DNA from 3 places in the Paenibacillus sp. P4_E11 genome. Region 2 is predicted to be linked to each of the others. Evidence: a T-box and tRNA genes for the amino acid it is inferred to sense, from the RefSeq annotation. Region 2 holds a T-box; the other regions hold tRNA genes.
What was found. A T-box is a leader RNA that pairs with one kind of tRNA and senses whether it is charged. The one in region 2 lies ahead of AC1DWB_RS01265 (arginine--tRNA ligase), so its partner is inferred to be a tRNA-Arg.
Positions count from the first base shown of each region.

Region 1 (2,272 bases), on a different contig from region 2:
ATTGTTCAGCGCTGCGCGGAACACATTGCGGCCGATGCGGCCAAATCCGTTAATACCTACTTTTACCATGGTTAGTTCCTCCTAGTATTGTGTGTTGTAATCTATTTTCAAAACGCCGGTTAAGGCGTCATGACAACGAAGCTATGGTATAATCTTAAGTACTTCCTGTGCAGCGGCCTCGTCTGTAACGAGAACGTCGTTATGCCCGAATCTCATCACCGCGGCGATCGCCTCACCCTTACTGCGTCCACCTGCTACCGCAATTACGACTTCTGTATTCTGAATATCTTCGAGCCGCAAGCCAACGGTTGGCATCTTATGAACGACCTTACCTTGCCTGTCAAAATAGTAACCGAACGCTTCTGCAAGCGCGCCTTCTAGTTGCAAGCTCGCGATCGTCTGCGGATCAACCTTGCGCCGTTTGGCCATCACCATAGCATCTCCGATTCCGTGAACGACGATGCGACAATGGCGTATGACTTCAACCAGCTCTTGAATGGTCGCATCCTGCATCAGAGATTGATAGGCTTCTTCGCCAAGATGGTCGGGGACGTGCAGCAGCCGGTATTGGCCGCCAGTCTTCTTGGCCATCGTCGAGGCAATCGTATTAGCCTGAAGCTCGACGCTCTCTCCGAGCCCACCACGTGCCGGAACGAATAAGCCGCCCTTGAGCGTAGATGCGCCAGTAAGGAACCCCGCGATCTCTGCTAATGTCGAACCACCCGTTACGGCGATGACATCGTCCTTGGTCGCATACTTGCGAAGTGCTGCTGCACCTGCACGACCGAGCTCCTTCTTAGTGAACACCGAGTGATCCCAATCGCCGGGAACGACTACAACATGATTCAGGCCAAAGCGCTGTTTCAATTGTTCCTCGAGGTCAGACAGCCCGAACAAGTCCTTGATCAGCGGTTCCATATCGTCGAGCAATCTTCGTCCGCTCTCGCTCAGCTTCATGCCTGAGGCCTCAGACTCCAGCAGACCTTGCTCCCTGAGAAAATCGACCTCAGCACGCAGCACCCGCTCCGTCAAATCGAGATTGGCCGCTAACGTGCGACGTCCGATTGAACCGGAAATGTGAATATGGTGCAGAATGGAGTACCGCTTCTTCAACACATCGGTCAAGTCCGGCAAAAGTTGTTTCTGTATGTCGAGGATTTGCCTCATGGCAATCGTCACTCCTGCTTCAGACTTGCTATCGCGAGACATGCATTGGGACTCATTACGTCCCGCATAAACATTTTGTGTCCCGCTTATATTTTCATTATAGTCATATTTACAGACAATTGCAACTCGTTTACGGACCCATTCGGGCCCATTTACAAACTCTTGATTTTTGTTCCGATATACACTATAATAATTTTTGCTGCACAAAAAGTTTATATGATGCGCTCGTGGTCCAAAGGATATGACGTAGGCCTCCGGAGCCTGAGATCGAGGTTCAATTCCTCGCGAGCGCGCCACTTACCTTTTCCATCGATTACATACCCAGACGTCCCGAGAAGATCGGAGACGTTTTTATTTTGAATAACGTTTGACCTTCCTTGACCTTTGACGTTTTTTTCGATATGATGGGTTTAATTCCAATTCAATTTGGAGCATACTTGTTCCATAAAGGAGGCATTGCCATGAGTTTTATTCCAATGGTTGTCGAACCGGATGCACGAGGAGAACGCGCTTACGACATCTACTCCCGTCTGCTGAAGGACCGCATTATTTTTCTAGGTACGCCTGTCAATGATGCCGTGGCGAATGCGATTATTGCGCAATTGCTGTTCTTAGCGGCCCAAGATCCGGATAAAGATATTTCCTTGTACATCAACAGTCCTGGCGGTTCCATAACGGCGGGCATGGCTATCTTCGATACGATGCAATTCATCAAACCCGATGTGTCGACTATCTGCGTAGGTATGGCAGCTTCGATGGGCGCATTCCTGCTCGCAGCCGGCGCCAAAGGCAAACGACACGCTCTGCCTAACAGCGAAGTTATGATCCATCAGCCGCTCGGCGGCGCCGAAGGTCAAGCTAGCGATATCGAGATTCGCGCCAAGCGGATCATCAAGCTGCGCGACAAGCTGAACGGTATTCTTGCGGAACGCACAGGCCAGCCGCTATCTCGGATCGACAAGGACACCGACCGCGACTACTTCATGAGTGCGCAAGAAGCGGTAGAATACGGCTTGATTGATAAGGTCGTTACATCGATTTAATATGTACCCCTGAAGTCAGAAGCTGTTCTCTTTCTAGAGACAGCTTCTTTTTTTGTATGGAC
Region 1 covers NZ_JBFUIX010000039.1:9,694-11,965, forward strand. Annotated here, with positions in the region: gene gap (type I glyceraldehyde-3-phosphate dehydrogenase) at 1-69, opposite strand, end outside; gene AC1DWB_RS16245 (sugar-binding transcriptional regulator) at 142-1,167, opposite strand; tRNA gene AC1DWB_RS16250 (tRNA-Arg) at 1,389-1,463, shown strand; gene clpP (ATP-dependent Clp endopeptidase proteolytic subunit ClpP) at 1,629-2,210, shown strand.
Region 1: it encodes a tRNA-Arg, which carries the amino acid that the T-box ahead of AC1DWB_RS01265 (arginine--tRNA ligase) is inferred to sense. The anticodon was not compared.

Region 2 (2,272 bases):
AACGGGTATAAGTGAATGACTGGTCCAACAGTCCGAATTTCCATAAGTGGTAGGCGATATCTTTGGCAGTGTATGTCAGGATACCATTCGAACGGACTAGAACCTTGTCGGCCTGATGATCAGTATCCGATGCCGCTTCAGAGGCAGCTGTACCTTCGGTCGAGTGTTTGCCGCTTGAAGCTTCGTTTGAAGCTTGGCTCGTGCCCGTGCTTGATTCGAGCGCTGCACCCTCTGCTCCCCCTCCCTGTCTCAACACCCAGCAACCGGCTAGCTTACCTTCCTCCACTTGGGTAAATGCTGCTGTTTCCTTCAATTTGGCGAACGCCGCTGCCCAGAATCCTTGACGCACCAGATGGCTCTCCCATACAAGCACATCGTAACGAATGCCGAACTGACGCATCTCCGCCGTATGTTCCCGTACAATTTTCTCCGCGACCAACTCCCCCAGCCATGCCGTACTCGAATGTCCCTGTTCCAGTTCGTGCAGAACACGAGTCCGTTCCTCCGTCAGGGCAGGATTGGCGGAGTAAGCTTTATTAATCGTGGCATATGTGTCCCAGCAAAAATCGCCAAACCGCTGATGCTCCTTATGGCTGCCGGTATGCAGCAAACCAACCACCGTATCAGCCAACTGATTGCCCAAGTCGTCGATATAGTTATGGACCTCCACCCGGTAACCAATCCGTTTGTATAGTCTAGCCAACGTGTCACCGATACAGGAGTTGCGTAAATGTCCGATGTGGGCCGCCTTGTTCGGATTGATCGAAGTGTGCTCGATCACGACCTTGAGCGCAGACTTGTCTTCAACGGTAGCCTCGTTACCTTTGCCGCCTTCCTGCTCTGCGTCCTGAATTGCCGACCATTCGGCCCAATTATGCCAGTTCAGGCGCATATTGATGAAGCCAGGAGGCACCGCCTCCACCGTGTCGAGTAAGCCCCCGATGCTGCCACTCGCCTGCAGGCTGTCTCTGATCGCTGCTGCAATCTGCAGCGGCGGCCTCCGCAGCGACTTGGCCAGCAGCATGGCCACATTCGTCGCATAATCGCCGTGCTCATCGTGTGCGGGATGTTCCACCAGCACCTGCAAGCCATGCGGCCACGAATGCCCCGCTTCCTGCAGCAGTTGATTCGCATGCTCGCGCACGGCAGTTGCTATCGTTTCTTTGATCGTATGCATGTCGTCGTACCTCCCTGATTTATCCCACAGAAACAGCAAAAAGCCCTCGTCTCTAATAACAAGAGACGAGAGCTTGAACTCCCGCGGTACCACTCTTCGTGCCAAGCCATTCCTGCGCCTGACCACCTTAACCAGCATAACGGCCTGCAACCGGATTGTCCTATTGAACCGCGACTCGTTCGCCGCGCTCGTTCAGACCATCATCTCCCGGGTCCGCTTCCGCATTGGCTCCATACCGGCTCCCACCTGCCCCGGCTCGCTTGAACGCAACACCAACACGTACTGTCCCAATCACTGATTGAATATTAGCACTATTCTTACAGATCGTCCCCCTCCTGTCAAGTGGCCTTCTTTGGTTAGCGATTTATGCGTGGCTTGTGGAGGTGCGGCTTGTGAGCGCACTTAGTCATTAAACTAAACGGGCAGTTTAACGCAGTACGAGATGAATCACTGACATACGTTGTCAGCATAATGCCTGTATAATTTCCTTATGTAAAGACAAATAAGTCAATACTCAATTCATTGCCCTATGATGGTATTGAATTAATTCAGCAGTTAGGAGGGAAAAGATGAGTAAACGATTAGAAACGAATGTAGAGGGATGCTTCTTTGTGAATTCAGCATGCATTGGTTGTACTATTTGTTGGCAGTTAGCACCAAATGTGTTCGCCGAAGTAAATAGACTGTCGGCAGTCATACACCAGCCGGAGTTATCGGAGGATAAGCGAAAAGCATTTCAGGCTCTGTTGGCTTGCCCTACCGCTGCTATCGGAAGCAGAGAGAAAGATGGAATCGCTCAGGCAATTAATGATTTTCCACTTTTGATTGCAGAAAATGTGTATTATTGCGGCTTTTCTTCGGCTAGGTCATACGGGGGGAGCAGTTATTAAATTGTGCATCCTGATGGAAACTGGCTCATAGATTCGCCACGATTATACGCCAAACGATTTGGGGCTAAACGTGTTGTGCACATCAATGAACGATCAAGAACCGTAGAAGCAGAAACCGCTGAGTATCCTATTGAAGGTAACGAACCCGTTCAATGGCTTCCAGATTTTCGATTTATAATCGTTCCGGGACATACCATCGGTCATA
Region 2 covers NZ_JBFUIX010000002.1:67,917-70,188, forward strand. Annotated here, with positions in the region: gene AC1DWB_RS01265 (arginine--tRNA ligase) at 1-1,177, opposite strand, end outside; T-box leader at 1,236-1,481, opposite strand; gene AC1DWB_RS01270 (ferredoxin) at 1,747-2,067, shown strand; gene AC1DWB_RS01275 (MBL fold metallo-hydrolase) at 2,071-2,272, shown strand, end outside.

Region 3 (2,272 bases), on a different contig from region 2:
TCATGACGGGGCGGTACAGGAACCTATGTCCGGTTCGAAAAAGACGAAGCAAGCGAATCATACGCGTCATAACAACGCGAAAGGGTAAGGCCGGATTCGCCCATGAAGAAATCAAAAAAATGTGTGAATAAAACGATAGCTTGAGGACATAATACAATTGACGGTGTGAAGAGAGGTGTGGTTCCGTTGAATGCTTCAGCAGAATTGTCACAAAGTGATCAGTGTTCTACCTCTTACTAGGAAGCGGAGGGATGTGCCAAACGCACAATAGGGTGTTTGTAACACATTAGGTTGTTGGCTAACAGCAACTTGCCGAGGTTAACGAAGAAAAGGTCAGGCAGATCGATCTATCATCCACCGTCAGAAAAGGACCCGCAAGGGTCCTTTTTGCTTTTACTTTTGGCTGACTGCGATCGTGCGTTAACAACGGGTCTGGACAAACTCGATTATAGTTCGAGATAATGCGTCCGGCGCCTCCTGCATGCTCATATGGCCGGCTTGTTCCAATTGAACGGGTGAGATGTGATCGCCTTGCACAGAAAATGCTTTGTCCAGCGGGATGATGAGATCCTTACCCCCTGCAACGAGTAGTATGGGGAGAGCAGCTTCACGAAGCACATGATGGCGATCCACACGATCTCTCATCGCTTCAGCCGTATGAATAGCACCTACAGGCGAGGTTGCATACCCGATATGTTTGGCTGCTTGAACCGAATCCGACATGGTGTCTAGATGTTCCGGAGCGAACAGCTTCGGAATTAAGCCGTCAATGAAAGGCTCCATTCCTGTCTCTTGTATGGATGCAATCGCTTTGTTACGATTCGCCCTTCCTTGTTCATTGTCAGGGAACGCTGTTGAGTGGATCAGGCCGAAACCAGACAGTAAGTGCGAATACTTCTCCACAAAGGCAAGGGTTACATACCCGCCAAGTGAGTGGCCGAGCAATACAGGTTTGTCCAATTGCAACTGTTGAATAAGATCAGCCAAATCATCGGCCATGCCTTCGATTGTATAAGGTACATCGGGTGCTTCTGAGCGTCCGTGTCCGCGCAAATCAGGGGTGATAACACAATAGGAGGAGCCAAGCGGTTCCCGCACTTTATTCCAATAGGCTGAGCTCCCACAGAAGCCGTGTACCAATACAAGCGGGCGGCCTTCCCCAACCTGTTCATAAGCAAGTTGAATATGATCGGTCATAGCCTCTCATCCCTTCCATAGGTTCGAACTTATTCATAAGTATGCCCAACTGGCGTATAAAAAGCAAAAGAGTGCGCGAAAACAAACACAAAAAAACTCCTCAGGATCTGTAGGAGAATTCGCGATGGATCGTATGATTTTAATGAAAAATGGCGTCCCGCGGCGGGATTCGAACCCGCGACGCATAGTTTAGGAAACTATCGCTCTATCCAACTGAGCTACGGGGACGCAGCAAAAATCATTATAGCACATTTTCGCAGCAGGAAAAAGCAGAATCATGTTTGATGATTGAATGGGTAAAAAGTCCTATCTTTATAAAAAAACGGATAATAACCCGGATTTATAGGATTTAATGACTAAAAAGAGGTGTCAAATTTCATATTTTTTTTGTAATATAATACACAGAGCTTACGAGATTAGGTATGGGATAATGGAATGAGCATAGATATTTTGGGTTTTGATAACTACACTTGTAAGGAGAAAGGACTACTGCCATGCGCCTAATTCCTACTCATTTGTGTGTACCCGGCATGAGATTAGGCAAACCTATCTTTAACGGAGATGGACAAATCTTAGTCGGATACCAGTATGTATTATCACAGAATGTGATTAATAAGTTGCACAAGATGGGTATTGAGTATCTTCACATTGAGGATGCACAAACCGATGATATTATTATTGAAGATCTCATCAAAGAAGAAACCCGTGTTAATCTACGATCTACGCTTCATCACATCCTGGATCGTGTCGCAAGCACGAGTTATGACGCTAAGAGCGCTAACGGCCAGTTACACCGACTGTGCTCCAAGAGCGTAAGTATGGTCATTGATGATCTGCAGCATCAGGATACGATTATGCTCATGAATATGAATGTGTTTCAATCAAACGTGTATGAGCAGAGTTTCATTCAGAAGTCGATCAACATATGCGTCTATGCAACAAAGCTCGGGATGGTGGAAGGCTACACCGGTGAAGACTTGGATACGTTCAGCTTGAGTGCCCTGCTTCACGACATCGGGAACCTGAAGGTACCTCGGGAAATACTTACGAAACGCTCTTTATTGACACCATTCGA
Region 3 covers NZ_JBFUIX010000034.1:57,265-59,536, reverse strand. Annotated here, with positions in the region: gene AC1DWB_RS15165 (alpha/beta fold hydrolase) at 421-1,197, opposite strand; tRNA gene AC1DWB_RS15160 (tRNA-Arg) at 1,348-1,425, opposite strand; gene AC1DWB_RS15155 (HD-GYP domain-containing protein) at 1,728-2,272, shown strand, end outside.
Region 3: it encodes a tRNA-Arg, which carries the amino acid that the T-box ahead of AC1DWB_RS01265 (arginine--tRNA ligase) is inferred to sense. The anticodon was not compared.